3 regions of the Vibrio sp. JCM 18905 genome follow, and region 1 is predicted to be linked to each of the others. Evidence: riboswitches for the same ligand, from Rfam matches in the RefSeq annotation. Region 1 holds a riboswitch; each other region holds the start of a gene.
What was found. Region 1 has a riboswitch for thiamine pyrophosphate ahead of thiC (phosphomethylpyrimidine synthase ThiC). Riboswitches for the same ligand answer to the same signal wherever they lie in the genome.
Positions count from the first base shown of each region.

Region 2: linked by a shared signal. The riboswitch ahead of thiD (bifunctional hydroxymethylpyrimidine kinase/phosphomethylpyrimidine kinase) and the one ahead of thiC (phosphomethylpyrimidine synthase ThiC) in region 1 are both predicted to bind thiamine pyrophosphate.
Region 3: linked by a shared signal. The riboswitch ahead of thiB (thiamine ABC transporter substrate binding subunit) and the one ahead of thiC (phosphomethylpyrimidine synthase ThiC) in region 1 are both predicted to bind thiamine pyrophosphate.

Region 1 covers NZ_AP043880.1:162,418-166,639, forward strand. The annotation lists partial or broken gene ACZ5ZC_RS17395 (multicopper oxidase domain-containing protein) at 1-895, shown strand, start outside; gene crcB (fluoride efflux transporter CrcB) at 1,019-1,402, shown strand; TPP riboswitch at 1,463-1,561, shown strand; gene thiC (phosphomethylpyrimidine synthase ThiC) at 1,726-3,666, shown strand; gene ACZ5ZC_RS17410 (thiamine phosphate synthase) at 3,666-4,222, shown strand, end outside.
Region 2 covers NZ_AP043878.1:662,236-666,457, forward strand. The annotation lists gene ACZ5ZC_RS02875 (TldD/PmbA family protein) at 1-292, opposite strand, end outside; gene ACZ5ZC_RS02880 (TldD/PmbA family protein) at 292-1,677, opposite strand; TPP riboswitch at 1,990-2,097, shown strand; gene thiD (bifunctional hydroxymethylpyrimidine kinase/phosphomethylpyrimidine kinase) at 2,194-3,054, shown strand; gene ACZ5ZC_RS02890 (ABC transporter ATP-binding protein) at 3,044-3,802, shown strand; gene ACZ5ZC_RS02895 (ABC transporter permease) at 3,795-4,222, shown strand, end outside.
Region 3 covers NZ_AP043879.1:265,939-270,160, reverse strand. The annotation lists gene thiP (thiamine/thiamine pyrophosphate ABC transporter permease ThiP) at 1-936, opposite strand, end outside; gene thiB (thiamine ABC transporter substrate binding subunit) at 978-1,970, opposite strand; TPP riboswitch at 2,042-2,178, opposite strand; gene ACZ5ZC_RS09515 (flavin prenyltransferase UbiX) at 2,216-2,851, opposite strand; gene mpl (UDP-N-acetylmuramate:L-alanyl-gamma-D-glutamyl-meso-diaminopimelate ligase) at 2,856-4,214, opposite strand.

The DNA.
Region 1 (4,222 bases):
AGAGCATGAAGTCGTCCTCAAGCATTGGCATTTAGACAAGCAAGGACAGTGGAAGAATCTAATGGTGCCGCGCTTGAGTGCACGTATGGGAACGCCAGGAGAGTGGAGTAGCGTCAATGGTATTCATGAGCCTGTTTATACGCTGAAGCAGAACGCGACTACGCGATTAAGAATTGCTAATGTCGATAACACCATTACCTATCCGATCGCGATTGAAGGCACAGAGGCTTGGGTTATTGCTATCGATGGCAATCCAGTTAAAACGCCTTATAGGCTCACTCAACACAAAATTGGTCCGGGAATGAGATTGGGTATCGGATTGATTGCTCCGAAGGCTGGAGAGCGTGTTTATGTGCGTCAAATGAAAGGGCGCTTCCCATTCTCTTTGTGTGAGTTTGAAGTTGTTGAGTCTGACCTGCCAAGCAACAAGAAACTGCCTTTATTGCCTCTCAACCCTGTGCCTGATCTTGATTTGGAAAATGCGGAGCAAATCGATTATGTGTTTGAATGGGAGGGGGCGATCACTCCTGTCGATAAATCGGGCAAAGCGATACCTAAATTCTGGCTGATGAACAAACGGGCTTGGGAGGGAATGAGCATAGATAATATCCCTGCGCCACTTTCAACATTGGAGCTTGGAAAAACCTATATCTTCAATTTGAAGAACGTTACTCAATATCATCATCCTATTCATCTTCATGGGCATACATTTACTGTTCTTGAGTTAGATGGAAAGAAACTCGACGAACCGTTCCATACCGATACGGTTTTACTTGGAAAAAATGGCAGTGCCAAAGCTGCCTTTGTTGCTAACAACCCTGGACGTTGGATGTATCACTGCCATGTTATTGAGCACATGAAAACCGGTTTGATGGGGTATATTGAAGTAAAGTGACTCCTGTAACTTTTTTAATCTCAGCGTGTTTTAAATGCAATACGTTGTCGAATTCTAAAATTTCACCATCAATATTGCTTTAGTTTTGGTTACAATATCGTCATCAATAGTGTTGGGGGAATTATGGGGCAGTTTTCCATTCTTGGTTTTATTGCACTAGGTGGTGCTTTCGGTGCGTGTTCTCGTTACTTGATATCTGAACTGTGTGTCATTTTATTGGGGCGTAGTTTTCCATACGGTACGCTAACCGTTAATGTGGTTGGTTCATTTATCATGGGCTTGTTGATTGCTGCGTTCGACAATGAACTGTTGGCAACAGAACCTTGGCGACAAGTGATTGGTTTGGGCTTTTTAGGGGCACTGACGACGTTTTCCACCTTTTCTATGGATAATGTTTTACTTATGCAGCAAGGTGCGTTTTTTAAGATGGGGTTAAATATTTTATTAAATGTGGTGCTGAGCATCTCTGCTGCGTGGATCGGTTTCCAATTATTGATGCGCAGCTAGCAAAGTAGTTAAAAATTAAACAGGTCGGCTTGGTTTAACCAGGCCGTTTTTATATACTGATATCACTTGTCGGAGTGCCATAAGGCTGAGACCGTTAATTCGGGATCCGTTGAACCTGATCAGATTAGAATCTGCGAAGGGAACAAGAGAAGATATTTATACCGGAGTTCTTTCTGGTTGACCTATCAAATAGTCGAATGTTGTTATAGGCAAATTACTTAAGCTTTATTTAGCCTTAATTTGACTCCTCTTGTCGCATCTATCCGCCAAGCATTTTTATCCAATTACTTTTTATCTAGTATAACAAAGCAAGGAAAAATGCTATGTCGAGTCGCAAACAAGCGAGACTGGAAGCAAAACAGTTTATTGAAACACTCTCGGTACAGCCGTACCCAAATTCCACAAAAGTATATGTAGAAGGTTCACGTCCAGATGTTCGTGTACCTATGCGTGAAATAGCGCTAGCAGATAGTCTGATTGGTGGCACAAAAGAAGCGCCTATTTTCGAGCCGAATGAAGCCGTCCGAGTCTACGATACGTCAGGTGTTTATACTGATCCGAACTACGATATTGACCTTTATAGCGGCTTACCAAAGCTAAGAGAAAGCTGGATTGAAGAGCGTGGTGACACAGAGTTACTCGATGAAGTAAGCTCGGTGTACACCAAAGAACGCTTAGAAGACGAAACACTAGACGATCTTCGTTACGGTAATCTACCACGTATTCGACGTGCCAAAGATGGGCAATGCGTCACTCAACTGCACTATGCTCGCAAAGGTATTATCACCCCAGAAATGGAATTCATCGCGCTGCGTGAAAACTTGGGTCGTGCCAAGTACCGTGATGATGTGCTGAATCAACAGCATCCTGGTCAAAGCTTTGGAGCTAATCTTCCAAAAGACATTACCGCCGAGTTTGTTCGCAAAGAAGTTGCCGAAGGTCGCGCGATTATCCCTTCTAATATCAACCACCCAGAATCCGAACCAATGATCATTGGACGTAACTTTTTGGTCAAAGTGAACGCCAATATCGGTAACTCATCGGTGACGTCTTCGATTGAGGAAGAAGTTGAGAAGCTCGTTTGGGCGACACGCTGGGGTGGGGATACCGTTATGGATCTCTCTACTGGACGTAACATCCACGAAACTCGCGAGTGGATTCTGCGTAACAGCCCGGTTCCGATCGGTACCGTACCTATGTATCAAGCGCTGGAAAAAGTGAATGGAGTTGCCGAAAACCTTAACTGGGAAGTGATGCGCGATACTCTGATTGAGCAAGCAGAGCAGGGCGTTGATTACTTCACTATCCATGCCGGTTTACTACTTCGCTATGTGCCAATGACTGCAAAGCGTGTTACTGGCATCGTCTCTCGTGGTGGTTCTATCATCGCGAAATGGTGTTTAGCGCATCACCAAGAAAGCTTCTTATACACCCACTTCCGAGAGATCTGTGAAATCTGTGCCAAGTATGATGTGGCACTTTCTCTCGGTGATGGTCTGCGCCCTGGTTCGGTTGCCGATGCTAATGACGAAGCGCAATTTGCGGAGCTTCGTACTCTTGGTGAGTTGACTAAGGTTGCGTGGGAATACGACGTACAGGTGATTATCGAAGGTCCTGGCCATGTTCCAATGCACATGATCAAAGAGAACATGGAAGAGCAGCTAGAGCACTGCCATGAAGCTCCGTTCTACACCCTTGGTCCACTGACGACAGACGTCGCTCCTGGTTACGACCATATTACGTCAGGAATTGGCGCTGCCATGATTGGCTGGTATGGCTGTGCGATGCTTTGTTACGTAACACCTAAAGAGCATCTTGGCTTACCAAACAAAGAAGACGTGAAGGTAGGCATGATCACTTACAAGCTTGCTGCTCACGCTGCTGATTTGGCTAAAGGGCACCCTGGCGCACAAGTTCGTGATAACGCGCTTTCTAAAGCACGTTTTGAATTCCGCTGGGAAGACCAATTCAACTTGTCACTTGACCCAGAAACCGCGCGCGCTTTCCATGATGAAACCTTGCCTCAAGAGTCGGGAAAAGTTGCTCACTTCTGTTCGATGTGCGGACCAAAGTTCTGCTCGATGAAGATTTCGCAAGAGGTTCGAGAATACGCGAAAGATACTGAGCAAGTTGCTGCGGACCAAGCTATCTCGATCAAAATGCTTGATGATCCTCTTGAGGGGATGCGTCAGAAATCGCAAGAATTTAGAGAGTCAGGTTCTGAGTTATACCACCCAGCAGCACATGCCGAGGTAAGTGACTAATGAGCAAAATCCTTATTCCGTCATCATTGATTGAACTGACAGGTTTAGTTCAGCAATGTTTGTTGTTGGCGAAAGAACAGGGTTTTATAATCGAAGACATTGAGTTGGGCGTGAGCCCAACTCAATCTATTAAGCTTGTTCGCGACCAACAGACCACACACATAACGACTGATCTCATTGATGGATATGACTCTGAACATGAGAGTTTATTTGTGCTTTATTACCGCTCTACTTTGTCGGTAGAAGCGTGTGCTAAGCAACCGTCGAAAGCGATTTATATTGGTATTGCTGATACTCAGGTTTCCGATAAAAAGGAGAAAGTGCATCAGCTTGATATCTGGCGTCACCCCTTTAACGACGAAGTGAGAGCGCTTTCCGTTAAGTCCAAACCCAACGCAATGTTCGATCCCGAACATCACCTTGCTTGGATAGTAGCGCTGACAGTACTCGATTTTCCTATCGAAGATGCGTTAACACTTGCTCGAGGAATGCTAACTCAACAAGCGAATGTTTCACGTGAAACACTGTTGAATGACAACTTCGACGGAGAGCGAAC
Region 2 (4,222 bases), on a different replicon from region 1:
GATGTTCGTCTTGCTTGGAAAAGCGAGCGCTTTGTAGTGCGTTGGTCAGCATCAAATCTAAGCTTGGTTGCTCTAACGACTCAGAATAGCTTGTTGCAACACGCGCATCTTTCACAACACGAACACCCAGAACTTGGCTTGAGCTTACTTTGTACTCATCTAGCTTTCCTTGGTTCGCTTTCAAAGAAAAGCTACTGTTGCGGTTTACAATGACGTCCGCTTCTGCACCTTGGCGTTTTGCTTCTGATAGGACGTAATTAACCGCATTAAGAAGTTGTTGTTCTTGGCTCATTAGTTACCGCCTCCTACCAGAATGCTATCGACTTTCAGCGTTGGCTGACCGACTGTTGTTGGTACTGAACCACTTACTGAACCACACATGCCCGGCGCAAGCGCCATGTCTTTGCCGACCATGCTGATTTCTTTCAACACTTTTGGACCCGTGCTGATCAGCGTTGCTGTTTTCAGAGGTTTGGTGATTTTGCCATTTTCAATGAGATAAGCTTCACGAACAGCAAAGTTAAACTCACCCGTACCTGGTTGAACCGAGCCACCGCCCATCTTCTTCGCATAGATACCACGTTCGATGCCTGCCAGCATGTCATCAAGCGAATGCTCGCCTTCTTCGATAAAGGTGTTACGCATGCGTGAGGTTGGTGCGAACTTATAGTTTTGGCGACGACCAGACCCTGTTGGCTCATAACCTGTCTTCATGCCACCCATTTTATCGACCATAAAGCTGGTTAGCTTACCGTCTTTGATCAATTGAGTGCGCTGAGTCTTCATGCCTTCGTCATCAACGTGAATCGAGCCCCATTCGTTGGTCATGGTGCCATCATCGACTGCATTCACTGCGGTGTGAGCAACCATTTCGCCCATCTTGTCGTGGAATACGGACGCTTTCTTCGCAACCGAAGTGGTTTCTAGCAAGTGGCCACAAGCTTCGTGGAAGATTACGCCGCCAAAACCGTTACCAATCACCACCGGCATTTCACCCGATGGACAAGCATCCGCGCCAAGTTTTACTAACGCTTGTTGCGCGATAGTTTGACCTAGCTCTTTTGCATCAAGCTGTTCACTGAACTCCCAACCCGCAAGAGCGCCAGGACCTTCCATACCAGAAGACTGCTCATTACCTTTTTGAGCAACGGTGTTACCCGCCACACGAATGTAGTGACGCGTATCGTCTACATGCAAACCTTCTGAGTTGAAGATAGACACTTGCTGCTCGCGCTGAAGCACACTACCAATGAACTGGCTGATGTACTCACTTTCTGCACGCGCAGCTTGGTCAACTTTCAATAGAAACGCGATTTTTGAATCTAAGTTGGCATCCTGACTTAACGGCATGCGGCAACCGTGTTGGATTGGGTAGCGGTTCAAATTTAAAGAACCTGCTGACGCGATTTGCTCACGCTTGTCTTTTGCCGCAAGCAATGAGGTTACGCGTTTTAGCTCGGCTTCGTCCGTGCTATTGGTGTATCCATAAAGCACTTTGTGACCGAAGAAGAGGCGAATACCGATACCAAAATCAATCCCCGAATTGATCTTGTCCACCTCACCAGATGCGATCTGGACGGTGTTAGTTTGATGATGTTCAACGAATAGTTCAGCGAAATCAGCCCCTAAAAAGAGAGCATGATCGATCACTGACTTCGCTGTTGCAGAATTAAGCATGAAGTCTCCTTGCTCGATGATCGTCTTAGCCTTCCTAATTAACTGTCGAAAAGTTCAACAAAGTTAAATTGGCAACGCGTTAAATTTTAACAGTTTTTTAACCTTGTTTTGTGCTAATCCTTGCTTAGCGAGACCACGATTATTTATTAAATATTCCAGGTTCAGCTCTTTCACCAGAGCGTTGCACTAGTAAATTCCACACGACGAACCATTTAGATGCTTACTCTATCACTCACCTCGCATAATTGAATACTCAATAATAATTACTCTCAAAAAACGTATCCCTTCTACAAGGGTCCTGCTATCATCCGAGCGAAATAGTCGGGGGGCCACGCGATAAGCGTTGGCTGAGATCGAGATTCGAGACCCGTTGAACCTGATTCAGTTAGCACTGACGTAGGGAACTATGCGCACTTTGCCTTTCGCCGCTCCTCTTCGGCGAGCGAAACGATCGAACAATCGATCTATCCACAACGGTCAAAGTCAGTTCCTATACGTCTTGTAGTAGGAGCGACCATGACGCAGCAATCACAGCCATCTTTACAGCAGGCACAATCACCTATAACCACCCCTGTTGTCTTAACCATCGCAGGCTCCGACAGCGGCGGCGGCGCAGGCATCCAAGCCGATATCAAAGCGATGTCCGCCACTGGCAGCTTTGCCTGCTCAGTGATTACCGCCATCACCTCACAAAACACGCAAGGCGTTTCTGCGATTTTCCCGATCCCACTTGATCACGTTGAAAGCCAACTCGATGCGGTGTTTACCGATCTCAATATTGTGGCGGTAAAAGTCGGCATGCTGGCGGATTCGAATATCATTAAAGTCGTTGCTAACAAGATTAAGCAATACCAACCTAAACATCTTGTGATTGATCCTGTCATGGTCGCCACCAGCGGCGATTTGCTGCTTGAGCAATCAGCAATCAGCACATTAAAAGAAGAACTAATTCCTTTGGCAGACATCATCACTCCTAACCTGCCAGAGGGTGCAGCACTGACAGGTAAGCCTGTACCTCAATCTGAGGCAGAAATGAGTGACATGATTGACGACCTTCGTGCGCTTGGTGCCAAAGCCATTCTGCTCAAAGGCGGTCACCTTGAAGAAGATGAAAACAGCAACGATCTGCTGATCATGCAAAACAGTGCCGAGTTAATCAGCGCCAAGCGTTTCCCAACCCAAAACACCCACGGTACGGGCTGTACACTGTCTTCCGCTATTGCGTCTTACCTTGGTCAAGGCAACAACCTGCACAAAGCTGTGCATTTAGGAAAACAGTACATCAGCCAAGCCATCGCTCATGCGGATGAGTTGGAAGTGGGGAAAGGTCACGGACCAGTACATCACTTCTTTGCGGGTCATACCTATGTTCGCTAACGCGATTGGCATTCAGCTTTCCGACGCCAGTTTGCAATACAAAGACAGCCAAACACCGACTTTAGCGAAAGTGAACATGGTCATTCCTATCGGTCAATGGACGGTATTACTCGGGCGAAGTGGCTGCGGAAAAACCACGATATTGCGTTACTTAGCTGGCCTACTGGATGACCAAGTTGACTGGCATGGCGAACTCATCACAACCGATGGCGCCGCACTGCATGACCGTGTCGCTTACATGGCTCAGCAGGATTTATTGCTACCGTGGCTTAACGTGCTGGATAACGTCTGCCTTAGCTCGCGCTTTTCTTACGCCAATTCAAATCCAGCGGATGAGAAACAACGTGCTCTCAACTTGTTAGAGCACGTTGGGTTAGCAGATTACGCTTACGCCAAACCCGCTCAACTCTCTGGAGGTATGCGACAGCGCGTAGCCCTTGCTCGCACTCTGATGCAAGACAAACCTTTGGTTTTGATGGATGAACCTTTCTCAGCATTGGACGCCGTGACTCGCCACAAATTGCAAACTCTCTCTGCCGAGCTACTAAAGGACAAAACCGTTGTCTTGATTACGCACGATCCGCAAGAAGCAGTGCGATTGGCGCATCAACTCTATGTGTTACAAGGCACGCCTGCTCAAGCGCAGCACTTGGTTGTTCCGGACGCCAAGCCACCAAGATCTCTCGATGGAGAATGCGCAACTCTACAACAAGCGATTTTGAATCAATTGGAGAAAGACTATGAGTGATATGACTCAGTACAACTCCGTTTCGGCGCGTATCAGTAAAAAGGAACGCGTAACTCATCCGGCATTGCGTCTGCTAATCAGCGCAGCCGTGATCTTAGGTTTGTGGCAACTCATTGTAGTGGTGTTTGACATGCCAAGCTTCATCTTGCCTTCGCCGATTGAAGTATTGGATAGATTAGTCACTCGATACGACGTGCTACTCAAACACACTTGGGTTACCGCACAAGAGATCCTACTTGGCCTCGCACTCGGCTTATCAATGGGTTTGCTATTCGCTTTGCAAATGCTGATGTTCGAGCCGCTCAAACGCTGGCTATTGCCGATTCTTATCGCTAGCCAAGCCATTCCAGTATTTGCTATCGCGCCCGTATTGATGCTTTGGCTCGGTTACGGCATCGCGTCAAAAGTGGTGATGGCGGC
Region 3 (4,222 bases), on a different replicon from region 1:
CCAAACTTGTTGGTTGATGCCACTCAGTAACACCATCAATAACGGTGGTATCACCAGTAAAAAGGCACCTATGATCCAAAAGCTATCCCAAGCTTTTGACCACCCATGATCCTTCGTTAAATATTGCTGTACCGATGTGCTGCCAGCACTGATAGAAACAGGCTTTGTTAACTTCTGCACTCCAATCGCAAGCAGTCCACATAACAGCATCTGCCACAGCGCCAATAACGCCCCAGCTTGTAAATCAAAATCAAACTTAATCGCTTGGTAAATTGCCAATTCAATGGTGGTAGATTTTGGCCCGCCCCCCAATGCCATTACAGTGGCGAAACTGGTAAAACACAGCATAAATACCAAACCACAAACGTGGGGAAGTTGCTGTCTTAAACGCGGCCATTCCACCCAACGAAACTTATTCCAATGGTTCATACCTAAATGCGCACACAGCTTATGTTGCTCGGCAGGAATAGATTCTAATGCTTGCAACAGCAAGCGCGCCGCGTAAGGTAAATTAAAGAACACATGGGCGAGTAAAATGCCGTTCAAACCGTAAATAGAAAATGGCAGTTTGCTATCGAAACTCTGTAGCCACTGCGCTAACAAACCGCTGTTGCCATAAATCGCTAATAGCCCGAAAACACCAACCAAAACAGGCAAAACTAGCGTCGATGCAAACAGCTTAAGCAGTAATGATTTACCAATAAATTGGCGACGCGAAAGCGCGTGCGCAACTGGAATGGCCAAGCCAACACTGAGCAATGTGGAAAGAAAAGCTTGGTAAAAGCTGAACTTGGTGACATGTTGATAATACGGGTCGTCCCATACCACAGACACATCAAGTGAAGGGGCTTGAACAATCAAAGCACCTAGGGCAGAAACAACAAAGGTCGCGATGATCATCGCGACCCCTAAACCTATTTTTGGAACAGAATTCAAAGGTAAAACCTATCTCATTCAGATGAGGGGTGGAACGTCAGCTAAAATGTCAGTGCGCTTTGCCATTCGCGAATCCAAGACTTACGCATTTTTGCCACTTCATCAGCACTAAAGCTCAACGACTTGTTTGGAACGCTCAAGGTTTCAAAACCTTTAGGTAACTCAACGTCAGTAACAGGGTACATCCAGTTACCCGTTGGCATCGCTGACTGGAACTCATCACTTAAAATGAAATTCATAAATTGATCAGCAAGTTCTGAATTTTTTGCCCCTTTCACTTTAGCGGCGACTTCAACTTGCATGTAGTGACCTTCAGCAAAATTCGCCGTCGCAAACTTTGAATCGTTTTCCGCAATTAAGTGGTACGCAGGTGACGTAGTGTAAGAAAGCACTAAGTCCGACTCGCCGTTAAGGAACATGGAATACGCTTCTGACCAACCTTTCGTGACCGTTACGGTTTTGCTCGCTAGCTTCTGCCACGCTTGCGTCACATCGTCGCCATAAATGGATTTCATCCACAGCATCAAGCCTTGGCCCGGCGTTGACGTACGCGGATCTTGATAAATCACTTTCAAATCGTCGCGCGTTTCCACCAGCTCTTTCATGCTTTTCGGCGGATTAGCCAGTTTCTCTGTGTTGTACACAAACGCGAAGTAGCCGTAATCGTACGGTACAAACGTCGTGTCGCTCCAACCATTTGGTAACACTGTGTTAGCCGTATCCACATTGTGCTCGGTAAGCAGACCGGTTTTCTTCGCTTCTGCCATCAGATTGTTATCCAAACCTAACACGATGTCGGCTTTGCTATTACCGCCTTCAAGACGAAGACGATTCAGGATCGACACACCATCGTCCAACGCCACGAAGTTAACGTCACAGCCACATTTTGCTTCAAAAGCTTGCTCGATTTTAGGACCTGGTCCCCAATCTGCGGCAAAAGAATCGTAGGTATAAATAGTTAATGGGTTTTCAGCAGCAAACGCTGAAGTTGAAGTAATTGCAGCTAAGGCAATCAGACTTGAAGTGGTTTTCACTGCTCGCTCTCCATGAGTATTTCAGAGAAATAAGTTGAGCGGCACAGGGTTGAGGCGGCTATTAAGGACTTCCAATATCCAGACTCAATTCCTACGCCAGCATTATCTGGTTCAGGTAATACGGGTCCCTAGTAAAGCACTTAGGTCTCAGCGCCCAAATGCATTGATTGACTCAATGCTAAATGGGTTTGCTCCCCGATGAGTTGGATGGATTGTAAAGGTATTTGAGTGGTTACACAATCAGCTCACGAACGCTGGTCATAACCCCAACGAGGCACTAAACCTTGCTCAATACCTAAGTGGTCGAGAATTCTCGCCACCATAAAATCCACTAAGTCTTCAATGCTCTTTGGCTGATGGTAGAAACCCGGAGCCGCTGGCATGATGGTGACGCCCATTTGCGATAGCTTGTGCATGTTCTCCAGATGCAGCGTTGAAAATGGTGTTTCGCGAACGACGAGCAACAACTGCCCACGCTCTTTCATCACCACGTCAGCGGCGCGCTCAATCAAGTTATCCGACATACCATGCGCGATCGCCGCAACACTTCCTGCTGAACATGGGCAAACCACCATTTGCTTGGGTGCCGCAGAGCCAGACGCTACCGGTGAGAACCAGTCATCTTTACCGCAAACGGTGATGTTATTTGGATCACAGTTGAGATGCTCCACCAACGCTTGCTTTGCGGCTTCAGGCCCACTTGGCAACTTAAGGTTGTGTTCGGTTGCCATCACGACACGAGCCGCTGAAGAGATCAGAACGTAGACATGATAATCCGCCGCGACCAAACATTCTAAAAGGCGCAGACCATAAGGCGCACCAGATGCTCCAGTTAACGCTAAAGTGATGGCTTTTTCTGCTTGCTGCTGTTTGTTTTGCATAAAATCAGGCTTTTTGTTTAAGTTGCTCGAGGATCTTGCCGTGAATACCGCCAAAGCCACCATTACTCATCACGAGGATTTGGTCACCTGGCTGCGCACGTTCAACGATTTTCGCTACAAAGTTATCGATGTCAGCGTCAACAAAAGCAGGTTGCTGACATTGTTCCGCGATATCTTGCACCGACCATTCGATGTTGTCTGGTTGGAATAAGAACACTTCATCTGCGCTGTGTAGCGAATCCGCGAGTGTGTTTTTGTGCACGCCGCGCTTCATAGTGGCAGAACGAGGTTCCAACACGGCAAGAATGCGTTTTTCGCCTACCTTGTTACGCAAACCACCGACGGTGAGTTCAATTGCCGTTGGGTGATGCGCAAAATCATCGTAAACCGTCACACCTTGCTCTTCACCTTTTAACTCAAGACGGCGCTTGGTGTTAATGAAACGGCCCAGAGCCTGACACGCAAGCTCCGGCGTTACGCCAACGTGTCGCGCCGCGGCAATCGCCATTAACGCATTATCAACGTTATGATCACCCACCAAATCCCATTCGACGGTACCGACCTTCTCGCCTTGTAGAGCAACTTCAAATTTTGAGCCATCGACCACTAATTTGTGCGCCTGCCAGTCGCCATCAACACCTGAAAACTGCTTTTCTGTCCAGCAACCACGCTCTAATACATCCGCCAAAGCTTGGTCTTGCTTCGGAGCTAAGATTAAGCCATTGCCGGGAACCGTTCGCACTAAATGATGGAATTGGCGCTTGATCGCCTCTAGATCATCGAAGATGTCTGCATGATCAAACTCAAGGTTGTTCATGATTAAGGTTCGAGGATGGTAGTGCACAAACTTAGAACGCTTATCGAAAAAAGCACTGTCATATTCGTCCGCTTCAACGACAAAAAACATGCTTTCGCCCAAACGAGCAGAGACTCCAAAGTTACCAAGTACTCCACCAACTAGGAAACCAGGTTGATAACCGCAGTCTTCGAGTATCCAAGCCAGCATGCTCGACGTAGTCGTTTTACCGTGTGTACCCGATACCGCCAATACCCAGCGATCGTGCAGCAAAAACTCGTTGAGCCACTGCGGACCAGAGGTGTAGCGCATGTTGGTATTGAGCACATGTTCAACACATGGGTTACCACGGCTCATGGCATTACCAATCACCACAAGGTCTGGTTGAGGGTCGAGTTGAGACGGGTCGAAGCCTTCAATAATTTCAATACCTTGAGACTCAAGCAACGTGCTCATCGGTGGGTAAACGTTGGCATCAGAACCAGTGACTTTATGCCCTAATTGGCGAGCTAAAATCGCAGCGCCGCCCATAAATGTGCCACAGATACCCAAGATATGAATGTGCATAAACTAAA